Regions from separate parts of the Mycobacterium sp. E2327 genome, predicted to be linked through region 1. Evidence: riboswitches for the same ligand, from Rfam matches in the RefSeq annotation. Region 1 holds a riboswitch; each other region holds the start of a gene.
What was found. A riboswitch is a leader RNA that binds a small molecule or an ion and turns the genes downstream of it on or off. The one in region 1 is predicted to bind magnesium.
Positions count from the first base shown of each region.

Region 2: linked by a shared signal. The riboswitch ahead of A5712_RS12515 (Rv1535 family protein) and the one ahead of A5712_RS08340 (PE family protein) in region 1 are both predicted to bind magnesium.
Region 3: linked by a shared signal. The riboswitch ahead of A5712_RS31145 (hypothetical protein) and the one ahead of A5712_RS08340 (PE family protein) in region 1 are both predicted to bind magnesium.
Region 4: linked by a shared signal. The riboswitch ahead of A5712_RS27125 (PPE family protein) and the one ahead of A5712_RS08340 (PE family protein) in region 1 are both predicted to bind magnesium.

Region 1 is NZ_LZKE01000069.1:3,225-9,593, reverse strand. Features, by position in the region: gene A5712_RS08355 (magnesium transporter MgtE N-terminal domain-containing protein) at 1-1,295, opposite strand, end outside; gene A5712_RS08350 (PPE family protein) at 1,343-2,545, opposite strand; gene A5712_RS08345 (PPE family protein) at 2,568-3,773, opposite strand; gene A5712_RS08340 (PE family protein) at 3,790-4,089, opposite strand; M-box (ykoK) riboswitch at 4,513-4,689, opposite strand; gene A5712_RS08335 (cell wall metabolism sensor histidine kinase WalK) at 4,875-6,369, opposite strand, start outside.
Region 2 is NZ_LZKE01000107.1:39,637-46,005, forward strand. Features, by position in the region: gene ileS (isoleucine--tRNA ligase) at 1-2,514, opposite strand, end outside; gene A5712_RS12515 (Rv1535 family protein) at 2,857-3,087, opposite strand; M-box (ykoK) riboswitch at 3,373-3,542, opposite strand; gene A5712_RS12520 (TetR/AcrR family transcriptional regulator) at 3,637-4,278, opposite strand; gene A5712_RS12525 (nitronate monooxygenase family protein) at 4,275-5,399, opposite strand; gene A5712_RS12530 (carboxymuconolactone decarboxylase family protein) at 5,439-6,002, opposite strand.
Region 3 is NZ_LZKE01000242.1:50,818-57,186, forward strand. Features, by position in the region: gene A5712_RS27825 (acyltransferase family protein) at 1-1,763, shown strand, start outside; gene A5712_RS27830 (O-methyltransferase) at 1,768-2,427, opposite strand; M-box (ykoK) riboswitch at 2,539-2,710, shown strand; gene A5712_RS31145 (hypothetical protein) at 2,972-3,181, shown strand; gene A5712_RS27835 (NRAMP family divalent metal transporter) at 3,227-4,993, shown strand; gene A5712_RS27840 (NADP-dependent oxidoreductase) at 4,995-5,933, opposite strand; gene A5712_RS27845 (hypothetical protein) at 6,053-6,369, shown strand, end outside.
Region 4 is NZ_LZKE01000233.1:8,236-12,916, forward strand. Features, by position in the region: gene A5712_RS27120 (PPE family protein) at 469-1,737, shown strand; M-box (ykoK) riboswitch at 1,809-1,980, shown strand; gene A5712_RS27125 (PPE family protein) at 2,371-3,576, shown strand; partial or broken gene A5712_RS27130 (PPE family protein) at 4,540-4,681, shown strand, end outside.

The DNA of each region.
Region 1 (6,369 bases):
CCGGGTTGCGTCATATCGCCGGTCGGGCGGGGGGCGGGCTCGCGTCGGCGCCAGTCCTCGGGGATGGTCGCTTCCAGAATGTCGTCGACGGTGACCACCCCGAGCACGCGGTCCTGCTCGTCGACGACGGGAATGGAGTAGAGGTTGAAGTCGGCCATCAGCAGCGCGATGTCGGTCAGATCCGCGTCGGCGCTGACCCGCACCGGGTCGGAATCCATCAGTGCCCCAACGCTTTCACTGGGTTCGGCCTGCAGCAGGGTAATCACCGAAACCACACCGGCCAACCGCTCGCCGTCGTCGAGAACATGGACCTTGACGAGCGCCTCCGGTTGCATGGTGCGGGCAGCGGCGATTAGCGCCAGCGCCGTGCCCGCGGTCGCGGTGGCCGCGCAAGAGACGAAGTCGACGTTCATCAACCCACCGGCGCTTTCGGGGTTGAACCCCATCAGTGTGATCACCTTGGTGCGCTGCGGGCCGGGCATCAGCTCCAGCACGCGCCGACGCCTCTTTTGGCGCAGGTCCGCGATCGCGTCGGCGGCATCATCGGCGCGCATCCGGCCCAACAGCGCTGCGACCTCCTCGTCGGGCATGTCGTCGAGCAGCCGGCTGGCCTTATCGGGATCCAACTCCTCGAACACATCAGCTTCCAACTCCGGATCACTGCGCACCCGATCGAGGATCTCGCCACCCTCTGCCTTATTCGCTTCCTCGAGCAGGTCCGCGATCTCGGCGGCCTTGAACCCGCCGACGCGGCCCCAATGCCGGCGTACCACATCGGAGCGGACGTGACCGATCAGCGGTTCGAACGCCTTCCAATCCCGCGGCGCCTGCCCGCCCGATCCCTTGATCAGCCCGAAAAGCCTTGGCGGGCGTCGCGTGTCCAATCGCGTGAGTACCCATCCGGTGCCGGTGTCCTCGAGCCTGACGTCGTATGCGCGCACCAATTCCACGGCGGCCACATCGATCAGCCGGTGCCCCAGCACGTCGGCGCGCAACAGCACCTCACCGTCGCGTCGCTCGAACCCGCGGAGGTCAACCTTGTTCTTGGCCAACACAACTTGCTCTGCCGTGAATTCGTGTATGGCCTGGCTGCCGATGAACACCGACCGCCCACCGACCTCCGCCACGATCCCGGTCACCAACGGATACTGGTGGGCGCCCCGCAGCCGCACGATCACGTCCTCGACGCGGCCGACTACCTCACCGGAGCGGGCGCGCACCGGTCCGCGCAGCAACTGAGAGAGGTGGATCACCGGTAGCCCGTCGCGGGGCTTCGCCGTCTCTGATGTGCTCACTTGGCCCTCCTCGATCACTTTCTTTGATGTCCTGCGGTTCTCGGCGGCTAACCCGCCGCTGGCGGCCGCCCCAGGATGCGGGGGCGGAACCCGTATACGGGAGAACCGAATTCGTCGTCGGCCGCGTCCACGGCCCCGCCCAGCGGCATGCCGGGCACGCCCATCGGCCCCACGTCCTCCATCACCATCGGGGTGGCGCCCAGGCTCTGATACGCGCCCGCCCCCATCTGGGTCGTTGTCAGTGCGGTCGGGTTGATCGTCGCCCCGCTCGCGGCCCAGGCGGGTGGTACGGACAGGGACCCAACCAGGTTCGCCTCTCCCATCCCGGCCGCGGCCGCGCTGTGCACGCCGGCCGTCTCAGCCGCGGCTGCGCCGCCAGCCGCGTCCGCCGCACCGGTCGCCGCGTTGTCACCGCCGGTGTTCATGAAGGCGTACGCCGATGCGTTGTCGACGAATGTCGTGGGGTTGAGAATCCCATTGGTGGTGAATGCGTTGCTGATGCCCGAGGTCGAGGCGTCGGACAGGAAGCTGCCCAGCAGCGCATTGTTGGACCCGTCCAGGTCGTTCAGGAGCCCGGCAAGCCCTGTGGTGGCTTGATTAGAGCCGGGCGCGGTGATCCCGCCGAGCACCGGTATGTTCGCCAGCGCCGCCGCCACATCGGGGGTGGTCGACGCGTTGGCGGCTTGGCCAACCGCGTTAGCTTGGGAGGCCACTCCGCCGGCGTTGGTGGTGGATTGCGGTGAGCTGAACGAAGTCAATTGCGTCGCCGCGGTAGAGGCGGTGGCATAGCCGTTCATCGCGGCGGCATCTTGAGCCCACATTTCCGCGTATTGGACCTCCGTGGCCGCGATCGCCGCGGTGTTTTGACCGAAGAGGTTGGTGGCCACCAGATTCGACAGGTGCGCGCGGTTCGCCGTGATGACCGTGGGCGGCACGGTCATGGCGAACGCGGACTCGTAGGCGGCTGCGGCCGCGTTGGCTTGGATGCCTGCCTGCTCGGCCTGGGTAGCGGTGGCGCTCAGCCAGTCGAGGTACGGTCCGATCGCGGCCGTCATCAGCGTGGACGACGGGCCAAACCAACTCTCGCCGGTCAACCTCGAAACAACCGAGCCGTAATTAACAGCTGCAGAACGCATTTCAGCGGCCACCGTGTGCCAGGCCGAGGCAGCGGCCAGCATGGACGCTGATCCGGGACCCGAATACATTCTGGCCGAGTTGATCTCCGGCGGTAATGACGCGAAATCGATCATGACGCTCTCCTTCGAAATCCTGTTATCCCGCGGCAGGCGGACGTGGCATCACAACGGGCTTGAACCCGTACTTGGGAATCGCTCTGCGTAGCCGCCTGGCCGCGCCCGCCATCGGCGCCGCATACGCTCCGGGCCCACCCGCGCCGCCCGAACCGATATCGCTGAGTCCGGTGGCAGGCAACGCGGCTTCGGCAGGGGTGATCGTGGCTGCACCGGTCCAGCTGGGCGGCACGGAGACCGCGCCGACCAAATGCGCCTGGCCCATGGCGCCCGAGCCGGCGGCGCTGATGCCGGTCAGTCCCGCAGAGTCCGCCGCACTCGCGGCCGAAGCCGCGCCCGCGCCGATGTCCGCCGGCGCCGCGGTCGCCTTAGGGAATACGGAGCTGAAGCCGGCAATGTTGGTCAGGATGCTCTGTGGATTGAACGGGCCCCCGGCCATCGCTCCGTTCAGCACCGAAGTGCTCAGGAAATTGGAATTCAAGAAGGACCCGAGGGCCGAGCCGTTGCTGCCGTTCAGGACAGTGGCCAGTCCGTGGAACGGCGACGACGCATCGGAACCGGTAGCCAGCACGCCTTCCAATGCCCCCAATATCCCGCCGGGGTTGCTGGAGGCTGCCGAGGACACTATCGACTGCGCATTGCCGGCCGGTGTTTCGGCGGCTTGGGCAACGGCGTTGGCCTGGTTGGCAATTCCGTCGGAGTGAGTGGGGGACTGCGGCGCGGTAAATGGCGTCAGTTGGGCTGCGACGCCCGCTGCGCCGGCGTAACCGTTCATCGCGGCGGCATCCTGCGCCCACATTTCCGCGTACTGGGCCTCAGTGGCCGCAATCGCCGGCGTGTTTTGGCCGAAAACATTCGTCGCCACGAGTGCGGCGAGCTGGGCGCGGTTGGCCGCGACGACCGCCGGGGGAACCGTCATGGCGAATGCTGACTCGTAGGCGGTGACGGCGGCTTGGGCTTGGCTGCCCGCTTGCTCGGCCTGGGTGGCGGTGGTGCTGAGCCACTCCAGGTACGGTACGGCCGATGCAAACATCGACATCGATGACGGGCCGAACCAATCCGAGCAGGTGAGCTCCGACATCACGGAGTCGTAAGATGACGCAGCGGAACGCATTTCAGCGGCCATCGAGTTCCAGGCCGAGGCCGCGGCCAGCATGGGCCCTGACCCAGGGCCCGAATACATTCTGGCCGAATTGATTTCGGGCGGCAATGCGGCGAAGTCGATCACGATCCCCCCTAGGTATTCAACGTGCGGCGGCCGCGTTGGCCGCCTCGGTTGCGGCGTACGAGTCGGCGCTGGTCTGCATGGTGGCGACGAACATCTGGTGCATCACGGCGGCCTGGGCGCTCAGGGTTTGAAACGCCTGCGCGTGCGTGGCGAACTTTGCCGCCGTAATAACCGACACCTCGTCGGCAGCCGAGGGCACGACCCCGGTCATCGGCGCTGCTGTTGCAGCATTTTGAGCTTCCAGCGTCGAGCCGATCTGTTGCAAGCGAGTGGCGGCGGCGGCCAGCGATTCCGGCCGAGCAGTGACAAAAGCCATCGGAGTTCTCCTAGCGAATAGTCGGTAAGGCGCTGACGCGGTTCAAAGGACCCCTCGCGGATCCAAGTCGGCCCAGGTGGCGGGACGTGGTAGCTCGTTGCTTATGGGCGTGGAACTGCAAGCGGCATAGGGCATCTCCTCACGCCAAAGGCCAGGCACTGGCCAGTTGGCAACCCCGGAGGATTGATTTCCGCGCACGCCGAAGACAAACCCGCCGAGCGGTGACGCGCGGACAAAACTTGTGGGATCAGCCGATTACAGCTGCGAAAACGAGCCGGGACCGGATCGCAACGAAATGGTCGTCGACCTCGGATAAGGACTATCGTCGGGACTCATTCCGCTCTCACCTCCTCGCGGCCAGGGCATACGGGGATGCCAAACCTTGCACAGCGGGGAGAAATGCCCAGGCCAGAACACCTGAGCACGGCACCCCTCTCGTCAGAGCTTCGGCACCACACGGCGTATCCGGCCCGATAGGAGCCGGAAGCCACTTGGGCTCAACCCTTAATCCGGGAGGAGCTGTCCTGACCCTGGGCGTCTTTCGACGTTCGAGGTCAGTGGCCTGTATCCGTGCAGACGCCTCACCTAGCGAGGTGCTTGCATTGGCCATGGTGGCACTCGCGAACCGGCGAGTCAACTTTTCAGGACCACGCGTTCTAAACAGTTCACGTGCTGGACACATACGCACCGGCGCATCCGTGGGCTCCTGCGACCACCCAGTCGCATCGGCAACCCTTGGGCGATTTGCCATTCCGGCGGCGCCAAAAGCCTGCCCGATTCGTTTGCTAATCGATATCCAGCGCCGGATTTTCGATCATCGGCAGCCGCACCCGGAAAACCGTTCGGCCATTGGCGGATTCGGCGGTCACCGAGCCGTGGTGGGCCTTGACGATCGAGCTCACGATGGCCAGGCCCAGCCCGATGCCCGAGCCGTTGGACCGCGCCGCGTCGGCGCGCGCGAACCGCTCGAACAACCGGGGCAGGAGATCCGCGTCGATGCCCGGGCCGTCGTCGGCGACGGTCAGTTCGACGTAGGGCGGTTCCGTGCCGCGGCGCCGGCAGGTGATCCCGGTCGTCACCGTGACGCCCGGCGGCGTGTGCACCCGGGCGTTGCTGAGCAGGTTGCTGACCAATTGGTGGAGCCGGGCGTGGTCGCCGCGAACCCAAACCGGCTCGTCGGGAAGGTCTTTGACCCAGAAGTGGGTCGGCGCCGCGACCGCCGCGTCGTTCACGGCGTTGACCACGAGGTCCGCGAGGTCGACGTCCTGGGTCTGCAGGTCCTGGCCCTCGCCCAGGCGCGAGAGCAGCAGCATCTCGTCGACGAGCACCGCCATGCGCCGCGCCTCCGACTCGATGCGGGCCAGCGCGTATTCGGTGGTCGCCGGCAGCGCCGAGCTGTCTTGGCGGGTCAGCTCGGCATACCCCTGAATCGCCGCCAGCGGGGTGCGCAACTCGTGGCTGGCGTCGGTGATGAATTGGCGCATCCGCAAGTCGGAGTCGGCGCGATGCGCCAACGCGCTGTCCACGTTGTCCAGCAACCGGTTCAGCGTGTGCCCGACGACGCCGACCTCGTTGTCGGGGTCGGTGTCATTGGGCTGCACCCGGACGCTGATTCGGTGGTCGTCGGTCAGCGGCATGGCGGCGACTTCGGCGGCGGTGGCGGCGAGCCGGCGCAGCGGGCGAAGGGTGATCCCGACCACCCAGATGGTCAGCCCCGCCGTGATCGCAAGGGCGGCCGCGATAAGTGCCGTGGTGGTGATGTTCTTGCGGGCGATGATCTGGTTGGCCCGCGCTTGCGATACGCCGACGACCAACAGGTCGGATCCGTAGGCCCGGCTGTCGACGCGATAAGAGCCGAGGCTGCCCAGCTTCTCGGTCCGCGGCGGGGCGTCTTCGGGCCAGGGCTGGGACTCGATGGCGTGCACCGCGTCGGCCGGTGCGGGTCGCGCCTCGGCTTCGGAAAAGACCGCCGAGCCGATCACGACGCCGTCGTGCAGCACGGCTATGACGTTGCCTGGCGTTTGATCGGTGAACTCCAGCATCGCCTGCCCGATGGATTCGGTGCCCCCGCGCGTCGGACCGTGGTCGCCGTTTCGGTATCTCGTGTACGAATTGCTCAGCGCGTCAAGGGATTGGGCAACGTCGGCATCGCTCATCGCCGTCACATAGCCGCGCAGGCTCAGCACCGAGACGATGCCGACCGTTACGAGCACCACGCTGACCACGGCCAGCACGCCCAATAGCAACTGGCGGCGCAGCGAATGGGGCAGCCACCGCGAA
Region 2 (6,369 bases), on a different contig from region 1:
CGGCAGACGCACCCGCAGCTTCTTCGCCTTGCGCAACGACGACGCCGCTGAGCAGACTTCCCGGACCTGATCCATGGCGGCGACCAGGCCGGCATCCGCGGGCAGCGCGTCCGCGTCCGGCCAATCGGTCAAATGCACCGAGCGCTCGAACGTCAGACCGCGCCAGATGATCTCCGTCACCGACGGCAACAGCGGGGCGGCCAGGCGGGCGGTCACCTCCAGCACGGTGTGCAACGTGTCGATGGCGTCGGCGTCTTCCTCCCAGAACCGCGAACGCGACCGTCGCACATACCAATTCGTCAGCGCCTCGGTGAACTGGCGCAGCTGTTCGCAGGCCCCCGAGATGTCGCAGACATCCATCGACTCGGTGAGGTCGTCGCGCAGCTCCGCCAGCTTGGCCAGGATGTAGCGATCCAGCACGTTGGCCGAATCCGTGCGCCAGTTGCCGACTTTCGGCGCGTAAAGGGCCAAGAAGCTGTAGGCGTTCCACATCGGCAGCAGCACCTGACGGACGCCTTCGCGGATGCCCTGTTCGGTGACGATCAGGTTGCCCCCGCGCAGGATCGGCGAGGCCATCAGGAACCACCGCATCGCGTCGGAGCCGTCGCGATCGAACACCTCCGAGACGTCGGGGTAGTTGCGCAGCGACTTGCTCATCTTCTGGCCGTCGGAGCCGAGCACGATGCCGTGCGCGACACATGTTTTGAACGCCGGACGGTCGAACAGCGCGGTGGCCAGGACGTGCAGGGTGTAGAACCAGCCGCGTGTCTGGCCGATGTACTCGACGATGAAGTCGCCCGGGTAGTGCCCGTCGAACCAGTCGCGGTTTTCGAACGGGTAATGCACCTGCGCATACGGCATCGAGCCCGAATCGAACCACACGTCGAGCACGTCGGGGATGCGCCGCATCGTGCTGCGCCCCGTGGAATCGTCGGGGTTGGGCCGAGTCAGCTCGTCGATGTAGGGCCGGTGCAAGTTGGTGGGACGCACCCCGAAGTCGCGTTCCAGCTCGTCGAGGCTGCCGTACACGTCGACCCGCGGGTAGGCCGGATCATCGGACTTCCACACCGGAATCGGCGTGCCCCAGTAGCGGTTTCGCGAGATCGACCAGTCCCGCGCGCCCTGCAGCCACTTTCCGAACTGCCCGTCCTTGACGTGTTCGGGGTACCAGGTGATCTGCTGGTTGAGTTCGACCATGCGGTCGCGGAATTCGGTGACCGCGACGAACCACGACGACACCGCCCGGTAGATCAGCGGATTGCGGCACCGCCAGCAGTGCGGGTAGGGGTGCTCGTAGGTCTCGTGGCGGACCAGCACGGCGCCGTTGGCCGCCGCCGGACCGCTGCCGTTCTTCAGGTCGCGGATGATGTGCGGATTCGCGTCAAAAACGCGCTGCCCCTGGTAATCCGGGACGCTTGCGTCGAACCGGCCCTTCGAATCGACCGGGGTGACGGGCACGATGCCGGCCGCATCACAGGTCGCCATGTCGTCCTCGCCGTAGGCCGGCGCCATGTGCACGATGCCGGTGCCGTCCTCGGTGGTCACGAAGTCTCCGGGCAGCACCCGGAATGCGTGGGGGGTGTCCATGAAATACGGGAACGGCGGAACGTAGCGCAGACCCAGCAGGTCCGCGCCCCGATAGGTACCCAGCACGTCCGGCTCTTCACCCAACTCGCGCGCGTACGCGGCCAGCCGCGCCTCCGCCAGCACGAAGCGGCGGCCGTCCGCCTCGACCGCCACATAGGTCACCTCGGGGTTCACGGCCACCGCGAGGTTCGACGGCAGCGTCCACGGTGTCGTCGTCCACACCAACAGATAGGCACCGTCGAGCTCACCCCCGGTTACCTTGAAACCGACGGTCAGGGCCGGGTCCTGGCGGCTCTGGTAGACGTCGTCGTCCATCCGCAATTCGTGGTTGGACAGCGGGGTTTCGTCGCGCCAGCAGTACGGCAGCACCCGATAGCCCTCATACGCCAGGCCCTTGTCCCACAGCTGTTTGAACGCCCAGATCACCGACTCCATGTAGCTGGGATCCAGCGTCTTGTAGTCGTTGTCGAAGTCGACCCAGCGGGCCTGGCGCGTCACGTAGGCCTGCCACTCGTCGGTGTAGCGCAGCACCGATTCGCGGCAGGCATCGTTGAACGCGGCGATTCCCATGTCGTCGATCTGGGACTTGTCGTTGATGCCTAGCTGGCGTTCGACTTCCAGTTCGGCGGGCAGCCCGTGCGTGTCCCAGCCGAACCGGCGCTCCACTTTGTAGCCGCGCATGGTGCGATACCGCGGCACGATGTCCTTGACATACCCGGTGAGCAGGTGACCGTAGTGGGGCAGCCCGTTGGCGAACGGCGGCCCGTCGTAGAACACGTACTCCGGGGCGCCGTCGCGGCGGGCGATGCTGGCGCGGAAGGTGTCGTCGCGCGCCCAGTAGTCGAGAACCTCGACTTCGAGCGCCGGAAAATCGGGCGCACCGCCGGCCAGCTTCGGGTACGCCTTGACGTCAGCGTTCTCGGTCACGATCTGTGTCGTCTCCTGTGGCCATCATGCTCAGGCCGGGGACGACGACGCGCAAGGTGCGCGAGCGCCGCGGTACCACCCCGCTTGCCGCGCTCTCACGCGACCGCTCGATGAGGGCTGTGACGGGCCTACCCGTTCGGTTCTACTGAGCCTGCCGGCCGTTCTTCCGAAGGCTCCCCGGTGATCGCCGGATCGATGCCAGTGTCTCGATTCTACTCAAACCCTGCACTCCAAGGGGTTACCTGGTCTCAGGGAAGACCTGCGACCGGGTAGCCCCTTGGAGGCGTTGTGCCGATGGTGGCGACCCACTGCGCCCGGCTCCGCCGCGCTTGTGATCGCCACTTAGGCCCGGACATCGAGCACGCCAACGCGCCACAGCGCGGCGTACACGTGACGCACGCCGATGGCCAAGAAGTGGGCGGCGCCGTCCACCAGCGGGTCGCTGATGACGATGGTCGTGCCCTCACGACGCGTGGCCTTCTTGGGCGCGGGGGCCGGGGTCGTGTCGCGCACCACGGTCAGCTTGCGGGCGGGCGCGACGGTTACGACTTCGTCGTGCAGAACTGCGGTCATGATCGTCTCCTGACGGAACTCAAACGAACGTTGACTGGACTGACGTGTCCCATCCCGTTGTGGTTCCGATCCGAGAACGCTTGGCGGGTAAGCCGATTAGCGTTGGCGACTCAACCGAGAACGTCGCGCTTCAGGTCGGATCGGGACGGAACACAGCCCGGACTTCGATCCGGACTATCGCTGGAACTCATACGTCCCTCACCTCCTCGACGTCACGACGCGTGCGGTTGCCCGCGCGATCCACGCGCACCAAAAGGAGTACAGAAACCGGCGAACCGCCGGAGAACCGCACCCCTCTCGTCAGAGCTTTGGCACTACACGACGTGTCCGATTCCTCGGAAGCCACCTGGGCTCAACCCTTAAGCCGGGAGGAGCTGTCCTGACCCGGGGCGTCTTTCGACGTTCGGGGTCAGTGGCCTGTATTCGTGTAGACGCCTCACCTAACGAGGTGCATACGCGACCGATCATGCATGACCGCCACGACACGGTCAATGTGATCTCGTCCGTGTGCCCGAATCTTTATGCAGTCATTACGCGGGCACACAGGATTTAACAAGCTGCACCGCCGCGCGGGCGTAGCCCGTCGAGCACCAGCGCCACCACAAAATCGGCCACCTGAGCAGCGGTGACGTCGTCGTCGGTGCTCAGCCGCCGTTGCGCCAGCTGGCCCACCAGCGCGGCAAGGGTGTACGCCACCATGCGCGGCGGGGCGGTGACCACCTCGCCGCGCTCCTGGGCGGCGACGATGAAGCTTTCGATGTCGTCGATGAACCGCTCGTAGATCCCGCCGAGATGTTTTTCGAAGCGCTCGCCCAGCGCGCAAGGATCCCGCAACAACAGCTTGACCGTCGCCTTGTCGGACTCGAAGAACTCCAGCGTCGCCCGCACCGCGACCCGAAGCGACTCCTCCTGCCCGGCGTTCCCGCCCGGCGCCCCCAACGCCGCAGCGACATGGGCGCGCAGCGCGCCCTCCTCGGCCGCCATCAACGCGTGGAAGAGCTCGTCCTTGGAGTCGAAGTACCAATAGACCGAGCCGTAGGCCAGACCGGCCCGCTTCGCGATGTCGGCAATCGTCGTCGCATGAAAACCCTTGCGCGCGAACACTTCTTTGGCGGCCGACATGATCTGCTCGCGCCGCTGCGACTTGTCCTCGTCGCTGACCGCGCGGCGCCGGCGGGTTGCGCTGGTCACGGACCGACCAGGCCATCGAGCCGGCCGATGGTGTCGATGAACTCCTCCACCATGTCGAGCACCACCGAGCGGACCGGGCGGACCCGGTCGAGCGAACCGACCACCTGGCCGACGAAGTACGTCGCCAGCTCACGCGCCTTGGAGTCCGGATTGGTCGCGGCCTGGTTGATGCGCACCTGAGAGCCGGTGACCAGCGCGGTCTGCAGCGGCATGCCGAGCGGATCGGGGGTGTCGGGCCGCTCCCACTCGTCGGTCCAGGCCGTGCGTAGCATCCGCGCCGGCTTCCCGGTCATCGACCGGGAGCGCACCGTGTCCGAGGAGCTCGCCGCCAAGAACTTCTCCGTGACCACGGGGACCGTCTCGGCCTCTTCGGTGGTCAGCCACACCGAGCCGCACCACACCCCTTCGGCCCCCAGCGCCAGGGCGGCGGCGACCTGGCGGCCCCGCGCGATCCCGCCGGCCGCGAGAACCGGGACCGGCGACACGGCGTCCACCACCTCGGGGACCAGCACCATGGTCGCGACCTCGCCGGTGTGGCCGCCCGCCTCGGTGCCCTGCGCGACGATCAGGTCCACGCCCGCGGCAGCGTGCCGCCGCGCGTGTTGCGTGGTGCCCGCGAGCGCGGCCACCACGACGCCCCGGTCATGGGCACGCTGGACGAGGTCGGCGGGCGGCGGCCCGAGCGCGCTGGCGATCAGGCGGATGTCGTGCTCGAACGCCACGTCGAGCAGCGGCTCGTAGCCCTTGGGCGAGATGTTCAGGCCCCCGGCCGACGCCCTCGGCTCCTCGGCGGGGACCACGACGCCGTAACGGGACAGGATGTCCTCGACGAACGCGCGGTGCTCCTCGGGCAGCAGCTCGCGCGCCTGTTTGGCGTCGATCCCGCCCTGCTCGGCACCGACGTACTTGGGCGGCAACAGCAGGTCGACGCCGTAGGGCTTGCCGCCCGTCTGCTCCTCGATCCAGGTGAGCTCGGTGCGCAGGCGCTGCGGACTGTGCGCGACGGCGCCGAGGATCCCGAACCCGCCGGCGTTGGTTACCGCGGCCACCACGTCGCGACAGTGGCTGAAGGCGCAGATCGGAAACTCAACGCCGAGCATCTCGGCGACCCTGGTTCGCATCGCCCGACGCTAAGAGTTACTGACTGATAAGTCAATCGGTTAGGGCGACCGGCCGTCCGGCGGCCAGCTGGCCACGCCCTCTTCCAAGGGGACCTGGAGGCTGCGCAGGATCGACGAAACCATTCGCCACGCCCCGATGGCGGTGGTCAGCTCGATGAGAACCGTTGTATCGCCGTGCAATTCGCGCTCGCAGGCGGCCCAGCTCTCGGCGCTCACCGCGCCGTCGCGCACCACGTCGTCGGTGGCCGCCAGCACCGCGCGCTCGGCCGGCCCGAAGCCCTCATACCCGCGCCAATCGCGCACGCCGACGAGGTCGTCGGCGCTCACGCCCAACCCCGACGCGACCCGCCAGTGCTGCGTCCACTCGTAATCGCACGCGGTGAGCCAGCCGATCCGCATGATGACCAGCTCGCGCAGCCGCGGGTCCAGGGCGCCGTGCCAGAGCATTGTGGCCAGCAAGTCGTTGATGCCGCGCGCCAGCGGCGGATGGTTGAGCAGAACCTGGAAGATGCTGAGCTCCGCCATGTAGTCGGGTACCGCGGCCTCGTCGGCGGCGGCTTTGGCCACGTCAAGCGGCAGTCGGGGGACCCGAGCTTGCCCAATAGGTGGGGTCATGGTGTGAGCACTCCGTCCACTGGTGGACACCTCGCGTTCACCGGCAATGGTAGCCAGCGGCAGCAGCCGTCGGAGGCGAACAATCATGAACGAAAAGCCCGGAGCCCCAACGCCGCAACGCGGAACCGGGCGGTGAAAACCGCGGTTCCGGCGCGAGCTGCGCCGGGGCCGCGCGCGCGAATGCCGTTGACGCCCACGTGGATACCCCGACGCCGACGGCTTCGGGCCGGCTCGCCGCGCGGGCCCGGCCCGTCCCTCGCCAGCGAATGAATTCAAAGCCGCGGGCTGCCGTGATCGGACCGTGATCGGTCCCCCTGGACGGCGCCCACGCCCTCCTCCAGCCGCCACGGTTCGG
Region 3 (6,369 bases), on a different contig from region 1:
GCTTCTGGATTCGGCGGGCACGACGGCTGCTGCCTGCCCTGGTGCTGATGGTGCTCACCGTGGGCGCGGCCCGCGAGCTCCTGCCGAGCCAGTCGCTCACCGGATTACGCGCCGACGCGATCGCCGCGTTCCTGTGGGTGGCGAATTGGCGGTTCGTCGCCCAAAACACCGACTACTTCACCCAGGGCGCCCCGCCGTCGCCGCTGCAGCACACCTGGTCGCTTGGGGTGGAGGAGCAGTACTACTTCATCTGGCCGGTCCTGCTCATCGCGGTGACCCTGCTGTTGGCCGCGCGGGCCCGCCGGTACTTTCGGCGGGCCACCGTCGGCGGGGTGCGGTTCGCCACCTTCCTGATCGCCAGCACCGGCGCGCTCGCTTCCGCGGCCCTCGCCATCGTCCTGGCCTCCGACTCGACGAGGGACCGAATCTATTTCGGCACCGACACCCGTGCGGAGGCGTTGCTCACCGGCGCCGCCGCGGCGGCACTGCTGGTGCGGGATTGGCCGTCGATGAACCGCGGCTGGTGCCTGATCCGCAGCCGGTGGGGACGGCGGGTCGCCCGCTTCCTGCCGCTGCTCGGCGTGGCCGGGTTGGCGGCGGCGACCCACTTCGCGTCGGGCCGCGCCGGTGAGTTTCGCCACGGCCTGCTGATCGGGGTCGCGGTCGCGTCCGTCCTCGTGGTCGCCCCGGTGGCGATGGAACAGCGCGGCGCCATCGCCCGCATCCTGGCCCTGCGTCCGCTGGTGTGGCTGGGCACCATCTCCTACGGCGTGTACCTGTGGCACTGGCCGATCTTTTTGGCCCTCAGCGGTGAACGCACCGGATGGTCCGGCCTGCCGCTGTTCGGCGCGCGGTGCGCCGCCACGGTGGTGGTCGCCGCCGCGTCCTGGTGGCTGATCGAACAACCGATCCGCCGGTGGCGGCCGGCGCGGGTGCCGCTGTTGCCGCTCGCGGCGGCGACCGTGGCCAGCGCCGCCGCGGTGACGCTGTTGGTGGTCCCGGTGGGCACCGGGCCCGGCCTGCGCGAGGGCCTGCCCCCGGGGGTCTCGGCGGTGGCCGCGGTCTCGCCTTCCCCGCCGGGCGGTGGCCGCCCCGCGCCCCGCGATCCCCACCGGCCCTTCACCGTTTCGGTGTTCGGCGACTCGATCGGGTGGACCTGGATGCACTACCTGCCGCCGACGCCCGGCTTCGCGTTCCTCGACCACACCGTCATCGGCTGCAGCCTGGTGCGCGGCACGCCCTATCGGTACATCGGCCAAACCCTTGAGCAGCGGCCCGAATGCGACGGCTGGCCCATCAGGTGGTCGGCGCAGCTCGGCCAGGACCAGCCAGACGTCGCGCTGTTGATCATCGGCCGCTGGGAGACGGTCGATCGGGTCAACGAGGGGCAATGGACACATATCGGCGATCCGACCTTCGACGCTTACCTCAACGGCGAGTTGCAGCGAGCGCTGAACATCCTGAGCGCCAACGGTGTTCGTGTGGTGGTGGCGACGGTGCCGTACAGCCGGGGCGGTGAGAAGCCGGACGGCCGGCTGTATCCGGAGGACCAGCCCGACCGGGTCAACCTCTGGAATGCCATGCTGCGCAAGACGATCGCCCAGCACACCGGCGTCCAAATCCTCGACCTCAACAAGAAGCTGTGCCCGGACGGCGTTTACACGACCAAGGTCGACGGCATCAAGGTGCGCAGCGACGGCGTCCACCTCACCCCCGAAGGGGTGAAATGGCTGACGCCCTGGCTCGAGGAATCCCTGCGCTAGGCGCCTAATCGCCGGTGCGGCAGCTGATTTCCATGCTGTCGCTTTCCCGGACGAGGAAGTTGAAGCTGACGTAGCCGTTGTCCGGGTCGCGCACCCGGTCGAGGTAGGGCTGGGTGTCCGCGGCGCTGGCGTTGTCGGCGACGATCAGCGCGCCGGTCGACAGGCGCGGTTCGAGTAGCTCGATCACCGGAAGGTAGAGGTCCTTCCACCCGTCGAGCAGGACGAAATCGACCGAACCGTCGAGCTTGTCCAGCGTGGTCAGGGCGTCTCCTTCCAGAATGGTGATCACGTCGTCCAGGCCGGTCTCGGCGAACGTCTGTTTGGCCGCGGCGATCTTGCTGGCGCTGAGCTCGGTGGTCACCACCCGGCCGGTGCCGTTGTCGCGTACCGCCGCGGCCAGGTGAACCGCGGAGATTCCGAAGGACATGCCGAACTCGACGATCGTGGCCGGCCGGGTCGCCCGCACCAGCGCGTAGAGCAGGCGGCCGGATTCCGGTGTCACCGGAATGTAAAACTCGCTCATCGCGTCGGCGCGCTCCTGCGCGCTCATCGGCCGGTCGAAATCGCCGATCCTTTCCCGCAACCGCGACATTTGATTTTTCGTTTCGGTGTACATCCGGTCGAGCACCGTCGCGACCTTGGGCGCCTGCAAAGTATTAGCCATGGTTTCGAGCGTAGTCGCGACGGTCGATGGGCCCGTGGGTTAACAGAAACCAACGTAATGGTTGCGTAAAGTAATTTGACGCCCATTGGGTCGCGGTGCAAGATGGACGGGCAAGCACCTCGGTAGGTGAGGCGTCTGCACGGATACAGGCCACTGACCCCGAACGTCGAGAGACGCCCCGGGTCAGGACAGCTCTTCCCGGACCCAAGGGTTGAGCCCAAGTGGCTTCCGGAACTTTCGGATACGCCGTGCAGTGCCGAAGCTCCGACGAGAGGGGTGCGACCGGTGGTGCTCCGCCGGTCATTTCGCCTCTTCCGTTCAGGTGAATGTGACGACACCCGCGTGTGTCCCGGCCGTGAGGAGGTGAGGGCGAGATGAGTCCCGGCGACAGTCCGTATCCCAATTCCGTCTTGTCCCGATCCGGTTCCGGCATTCTCTTCGCCGCCTGATTTCCTCGGGCGACCAATACCGCTGCGCAGCAAGCGCATTGCGGGCGCCTAGGGTCATGCCAGGAGCCGATCGGACCTCCCGACAGGAGACGATCATGGCTTTTGTTGTTGCACAACGCCTTACCGGTCCGCAGCGGGGACGCGGCCGGTCGATGCTACGAATCGGCCGACTCTTGGTCGGCAAGCTGCACGCGCGCAGCACGCTGACTCCGCAGGAGCGGGCCAACCTCTATGTCTCGCGGACGCCGATCGCGGTCATCTCGGCCTCGCTGGGCGGCCATCCGCCGGACGGCAACCGGCGGTGATTCGCTAGCCCGAGCCCGAACCTGTTCGGAGATAGCGAGGATTCGATGACGTCGATCTCGACCGAGCCCCGCGGCGACCTGGGTACGTCCGAGGCGCCAAGCCAAGCCGTGCTGGATTCGGCGCACGCCGGCGACATCGTCGGCGCCTTCGGCCGCATCCACCGGGACGCCGCACACCCGGGTAGCGGTGGCCGCTGGCGGCGGCTGCGGACGCTGATGGTCATCACCGGCCCCGGGCTGATCGTGATGGTCGGGGACAACGATGCCGGCGGCGTCGCGACGTACGCGCAGGCGGGGCAGAACTACGGGATGGGGCTGCTGTGGACGCTGGCAATGCTGATCCCCGTGCTGTACGTGAACCAGGAGATGGTGCTGCGGCTGGGCGCGGTCACCCGGGTCGGCCACGCGCGGCTGATCTTCGAGCGGTTCGGCAAGTTCTGGGGCGCCTTCAGCGTCGGTGATCTGCTGATCCTCAACGCGCTGACGATCGTCACCGAATTCATCGGAGTAGCACTGGCACTCGGGTTCTTGGGCTGCCCCAAGGCGATCGCGATCCCGGCCGCCGCGGTATTGCTGTTCGCCGTGGTGGCCGGGGGCTCGTTCCGCCGCTGGGAGGGCCTGATGTTCCTGCTGATCGCGGTGAACGTGCTCATCATTCCGATGGTGTTGATGGCGCACCCCACGCTGAAAGGAACGGCGGGCGGGCTGGTGCCGCAGTTCCCGGGCGGGCTCAACTCCACCGTGCTGTTGCTCGTCGTCGCGATAGTGGGCACCACGGTCGCGCCGTGGCAGCTGTTCTTTCAGCAGTCCAATGTGGTGGACAAGCGCATCACTACCCGCTGGATCGCTTATGCCCGAGCCGATCTGATCATCGGGATCGTCGTCGTCATGGTCGGCGCGACGGCCCTGATGGCGGTGACCGCGTTCGGGTTGGCCGGCACCGGCGACGTCGGCGGCTTCACCGACGCGGGTGCGGTGGCCGCGGGCCTGGCCCGGCATCTCGGCGGGACGGTGGGCGCGCTGTTCGCGATCATCCTGCTGGACGCGTCCTTGATCGGCGCCAACGCGATCGGGCTGGCCACCACGTATGCCGTCGGTGACGCGTTGGGCAAGCGGCACTCGCTGCATTGGAAGGTCAGCGAGGCTCCGCTGTTCTACGGCGGGTACGCCGTGTTGCTGGCGGTGTCCGCCGCCGTCGCGTTCAGCCCGGACCATGTCCTGGGCCTGGTGACCCAGGGCGTGCAGGCCCTCGCGGGCGTCCTGCTGCCCTCGGCGACGGTGTTCCTGGTCCTGCTCTGCAACGACCGGGCGGTGCTCGGGCCGTGGGTAAACACGGTGCGGCAGAACATCATCGCGTGGGCCGTCGTGTGGTGTCTGGTGGTCTTGTCGCTTGCGCTGACCGCGACGACCTTCTTCCCGGGCCTGTCCACGGGCACCATCGAGGCCGGTCTCGCGGTCGGTGCCGCGATCGGGATCGTGGGCGGGGCCGTCGCGATCGTCGCTGGCCGGTGGCACCGGGACCGGCGCGACGCGGAAGCCGTTGCGGGGACGCTCGGCGGTGGCCTGGATCCCGAGGAGGTTGACGAACTCGACGACGCGCCGCTCCTCACGCGCGCCGAGCGGCGGGCGGTGCGCCGGCAGGACCGGGCGCACTGGCAGACCCCCAACCTCGCCATGCTGGACAGGCCGGTGATGTCGCCGATCCGGCGGGCCGGGCTGTTGACCCTGCGGGGCTATCTGGTCGTGGCCGTCGTGTTCGTGATCATCAAGATCGTGCAGGCCGGCATCATCGAGCCGGCCACGTCGCTGTGAGTCAACCGTTCGGCAGCAGCACGATTTTGCCACGGGTGTGCCGCTTTTCGAGTTCCTCGAAGGCGTTGGCGACGTGATCCAGCGGGTAGCTGCCGGCGACCTCGAAATCGATGGTGCCGGTGGCGATCAGGTCGGCCATCTCGGCGAGCACTTCCGGCGTCGACGCGTCCACACTGCCCTCGGTCTTGGCGCCGACCTCGCCGGCCTTCTGGAACGAGATGATGGTCTCGATCCGATCGGGCGCGACGCCGAGATCCACGGCGAGCTGGACGTAGTCGGGGCCGAACAGATCGATGAGCGCGTCGATCCCGCCGGGCGCCGCCTCTCGCAGCCGGTCGGCCAGGCCGTCGCCGTACTCGACCGGGGTGACGCCGTGGGCGCGTAGCCAGTCGGCGTTGCCGGGCCCGGCGATACCGAGCACCACCGCCTTGCGCAGGACCAAGAGCTGCACGACGAGGCTGCCGACCCCTCCCGCCGCCGCCGAAACGGCGACCGTCTCGCCCGGTTTGGGGTCGACGGCGCGAACGGCGGCGTAGGCCGTCACGCCGACCACGTACAGCGAACCCGCGACCTCCCAACTCAATTCGGGAGGCTTGCGAATTAGTTGATCAACCGGGACGGCGGTATGCGTGGCGTGGCTGGAGCGGCGGAAGCTGAACCCAAGAACTTCGTCGCCGACGGAAAACGCCGTCACTCCCGGTCCCACGGCGGTCACCACCCCGGCAAGGTCGCTGCCCTCGCCGGACGGAAAGGTGGCGGGGAACATGTCATGCATGGCACCGCTTCGGATGGCGGCCTCGCCGGGATTGATCCCGGCGGCGCGAACCTCGACCACGACCTCGTCCGGGCCGGGCGACGGCATGTCCACGTCCGCCACGTAGAGGACGTCGCGGCCCCCATAACGGTCGAACCGTACTGCTCGCGCCGTTCCTGCCGTCATCTTTCCCCCTCACGCCACGAATAGGCCTCGCCCCCGCCAGCATAGGCGTGGCCTGCTCTTGTTCCTGCCCGCATTTCGCAGTAGCGTCAGGCGCCGCGGACTGGACAGGGAGGGAACCCATGGAGCTCGCTCGGATCAGCGTCGCCGGCTGGGCGGTCGCCACGGTCGTCGGCGCCGCAACCACCGGCTGCGGTGACTACCACCACAGTTCGCCCTCCACATCGCTACCGGGCAGTGGCCCGACCAGTTCGAGCGCGGTGACGAGCCCGTCGCCCGGACAGCAGACCGATTACAGCAACTTGCTGATCAAGGCCAGCGACATCGGCGGCGACTTCACCACTCCCCAACCGCCGGTGCTCAACCCGAACAACGCCGCGGGCGTCGCGCAACTGTTCGCCAATGCCGACAACAGCCGCCGGATCGGCGACACGATCCT
Region 4 (4,681 bases), on a different contig from region 1:
GTCGGCACCGGTGCCACCATGATCCTCAATGCTCATCGCCGAGCACAGTTTCCCCGCGGAAATGGGTCTTAAGAAGGGGATTTAGGTCTATCGTCGCAAGACGCCTAGAAATCAGGCGGCTTTTGCCCCACACATGGTTTCGCCGGGGGTCTCGTCCCGATTCGGGCAACCGTGGCGCACTTCCGTGAGCGCCCTGGCCACGACGGGAGGTGGGCGTACTGGCCGAATTGACCGTTAACGCATGAGAACAACGACCGTTTCTTTCCGATCCGGTCGTGGCGCGCTGGCCGCCGTTTGAATCGGCAACACCCGACATAGCTCGGCGGCCGCCTGCCCGTAGCCGGGTCGGACTATCCGCTCTTTAAAGGAGAAGTCCGATGTATTTCTTTGTAACACAACGGAAATCACAGCGCAACGCGACCATGCTGGCCGCCAAAACCGTGACGGCCGGTTAAGGGGGTGGCGGCAATGGATTTCGGAGCACTCCCACCGGAAATCAACTCCGCCCGGATGTATGCCGGGCCGGGCTCGGCGCCGATGATGGCCGCCGCGACGGCCTGGGCCGCGCTCGGTGCGGAGCTCGGTTCGACGGCGGCCTCATACGACGCGGTCATCACCGGGCTGACGAGCGAGGAGTGGATGGGGCCGGCCTCCGCCTCGATGGGCGCCGCCGCGGAGCCGTATGTCCAGTGGATGACCAGCACCGGGGGACTCTCCCAGCAGGCGTCCGCTCAGGCGGCGGCCGCGGCGGCGGCCTACGAGGCGGCGTTCGCGATGACGGTGCCCCCGGCGGAGGTGGCGGCCAACCGGGCCCTGCTCGCGGCGCTGGTTGCGACGAACTTCCTCGGGCAGAACACCCCGGCGATCGCGGCCACGGAGGCCCAGTACGGCGAGATGTGGGCCCAGGACGCGGCGGCGATGTACGGCTATGCGGGGAGCTCGGCGGCGGCCTCCACGCTGACGCCGTTCGATCCACCGATCCAGACCACCAATCCGGCCGGGCAGGCCGCCCAGGCCGCGGCGGTCAGCCAAGCCACCGGCACCGCGGCGGGCACCGGATCCCAGACGATGGACCAGCTGTTGTCCGCGATACCGACTGCGCTGCAAGGACTCTCGTCACCGGTCTCGGCCGCCGCGAATCCCGCGGCCAGCATCCCGGGGGCGGGATTCCTCGACGCCATCCTGAATTTTTTGGACGGTGCGGACGGCAACGCGATCGGGACCTTCTTGAACTCCTCGTTCGTCAACGGGTTCGTATCGGCCGGGTACGTGAGCCCCGCCATCATCGAACCGGCAGTTACGGCCGCGATGTCGGACATCAACGCGGTGGCGGTCTCCTCGACGCCCGGCGCCACCGCGCTGCCACCGATGGGCGCCGGCGCCGGGAATCCGGGATGGTTGCCGCTGTTGACGCCTGGGGCCGCCCCGGCAGGCATAGCGGGCGACCTGAGCGGAGCGATTTCGGGCGGCACGAATCAGGCGACGCTGGTCGGTCGGTTGTCCGTGCCCCAAGCCTGGACGGCGGCCGCCCAGGTGGAGAACCACGCGGGGGCGACGTTCGCCGGGGGTGGCTGGACCAACGCCGTCGGCCCGGGCGCCGGCGCGGTGCAGGCCGGCCCGGGAGCGATTCCCGGTATGCCGGGCATGCCCGCCGCCACGGCCGGAGGTGGCTACGGCCACGGCCCCCGCTACGGCTTCCGCGTGACGGTGATGCCGCGTCCGCCGGCCGCCGGGTGACAACGGGCTTGTTGCGAGCGTGTGGCAGTTGGTTTGACTGATCTACCGTCCGGGTGCCACGATGGCCTGTGCAAGCACCTCGCTAGGTGAGGCGTCTGCACGGATACAGGCCACTGACCTCGAACGTCGAAAGACGCCCAGGGTCAGGACAGCTCTTCCCGGCTTAAGGGTTGAGCCCAAGTGGCTTCCGGCTCAGATCGGATACGCCGTGTGGTGCCAAAGCTCTGACGAGAGGGGTGCGGTCTCCGGGAGTTTCAGCCCGGGCCCTTCTCCCCGGTGTGCGACATAACGGCATCCCCGTGTGCCCAGGCTGTGAGGAGGTGAGAGCGAAATGAGTCTCGACGATAGTCCGTATTCCAAATCGACCATTTCGGTTCGATCCGGCCCCGGCCCCTTTCTGACCGTCTGAACGGCTAACCCCGACAGACCTCGTACGGACGCGTCCGCCCTAGCGGACCGCGTCCGTGAATTGCGCTGAAACCAGCCACAATTGCCGGCCGGCACGGGTCACCCTCTTTCCGCGAGGAGTAGTCCGATGTCGCTTGTCTTCGCACGTCCGGCGGACTTCGCCGTAGCCACAACACAATCAGCACCCACGCCACCCGCGCGGCCCATTAGGGGAAGGGGCCAACGATGACCGCTGCACTCGATTTCGCACTGCTCCCACCGGAAGTGAACTCCGGCCGGATGTACTCCGGAGCGGGCTCGGGCCCGATGCTGGCCGCCGCGTCGGCCTGGCACGGGCTCGCCGCCGAATTGCGCTCCACCGCAATGTCTTACGGCGCGGTGCTGACGGCGCTGACCGGTGAAGAATGGCACGGCCCGGCGTCGGTGGCGATGGCCGCCGCCGCCGCTCCATACGCGGCCTGGCTGGGCACGACGGCCGAGCAGGCCGAGCAGACCGCCGCACAGGCCGAGGGCGCCGCGGCGGCCTACGAGGCCGCCTTCGCCCAGACGGTGCCGCCGCCCGTCATCGCGGCCAACCGCGCCCAGCTGATGGCGCTGATCGCCACCAACATCCTCGGTCAGAACACCCCGGCGATCGCGGCGACGGAGGCCCAGTACGCCGAAATGTGGGCCCAAGACGCGGCCGCGATGTACGGCTACGCCGCCTCGTCGGCGGTCGCCGCCCAGCTGAGCCAGTTCAGCGAGCCGCAGCAGACGACCAGCCCCGGTGGGCCTGACGCACAGTCGGCCGCGGTGGCCCAGGCCATCGCCACTCCGGCCGGGGCGCAACAGGGCACGCTGGCACAGCTGATGTCCACGCTGCCCTCCGCACTGCAGGGGCTGGCGTCGCCGGCATCGGCGCAGACGCCTGCGTCGGAGATCGTGGGCCTGTTGACGGGATCCGGGTCGGGATCCGCCACGCTGGACGGCCTTTGGGCACAGTGGGGGCCCAACGCCAACATCTGGAACACCGCCTTCTCGTCCGGGTTCTACATGCCCAGCAACACGCTGGCCCCATTCCTGGGCCTGCTGGGCCAGGGGGCCGCCGCGGGCGACGCGGCCGACGCCGCGGGCCAAGCGGTCGGCGACGCGATCGGTGCGGCGGCGGCCGGTCCTGCCGTCGAGGGCGTCGGCAATGCCGTGGCGGCCGGCGTCGGCCACGCGCCGATGATCGGCGCGCTGTCGGTGCCGCCGAGCTGGACCGCGCCCGCGCCGCTGGCCGGCCCGCTGGCCTCGTCGCTCGGCGGCACGCCCATGGTGGCACCCCCGGCCATGGCGGCCGGCATGCCCGGCATGCCGATCGGGGCCACGGGTGCGCAACCCTACGGGCGCGCCGTGCCGCAATACGGCTTCCGTCCTACCTTCGTCTCGCGGCCCCCGGCGGCCGGCTAGAGCTCACCTCACACGGGTTACTCGCGCGGATTGAGCTTTCCGCAACCTCGCGATCATGCCTCGCGGGCGCCTGTCCGGGGTGATGAGCACCGCAAATCGGCCGCATCCGGCTCACAGCAAACTTCCAGCAGCAAATCAGCGTTCCACCAGCGGCAAATGCGTACGCTAGGTGAAATTCAGGGAAGCACCAGATGACGAAAAACTATCCACTCGGCGAAGGAGTCGCTGAGGATGCCAGGGCCAAGGCGAACGCGCGCTGGCAAAGGATGCCGACGGTCCGGAGCAACGTGGCGAACGCCGACGGCGCTGTCGGCCCGACCTGGGATTAATTGAATTTCACAAGAATCACGGTGAGCGCTCGAGCCAACCCCCGCGACAAGCGCTGGCGAACTCGAGAACTATTGGCATTAAGACAGTGCATACTTGTCGAATATGTTAATTGCTTAACGGTGTGGAATAGCGGCGAATGCGGGCACATTAATTGTTGCGCCGCGTTAGCAACGATTAACGGCCGGCAGCCGCCGGTCGTCTAGCCTATTATGCGAAAAGTACGGCAAACTTCAGCCCCATTTCTGGCCGGTTGCTGGGAATCGGCTACTGATAACCTGGACAACGTCTTTTGGGGTGGCAGGCGTTAGCTGACCAGCAGCATTCTCACAGGCATATTCGAGCGGTGACACTTGTCGTTTACTTTACTATTACATCCCTGGAACGTGCCACGAATACGTTCCAATCACGATGATCGCTACATTAGGCAGCGCCGCCTGAACGCCGGGCGGACCGCCGCCGCTGACACATTGTGATTAGGAGTGTGGAACCCTGTCGTCCTCATACACGTCCAATCAATGCGTGAATTCAACAGCGGATTCCATGGATTCCATTAGAGCTGCCGCGCGGTTGCGGACGGGCCGGCAAGCCGCGCCTAACATGGCGGCCACTCGAGGGGAGCGGAGTAAATAGATGTTGGATTTCGGGGCGCTACCACCGGAGATCAACTCGGGGCGGATGTATGTCGGCGCGGGGTCGGGGCCCATGCTGGCGGCCTCGGCGGCCTGGGACGAGTTGGCGACGGAACTGCAGTCGACGGCCGCCTCGTACGGCGCGA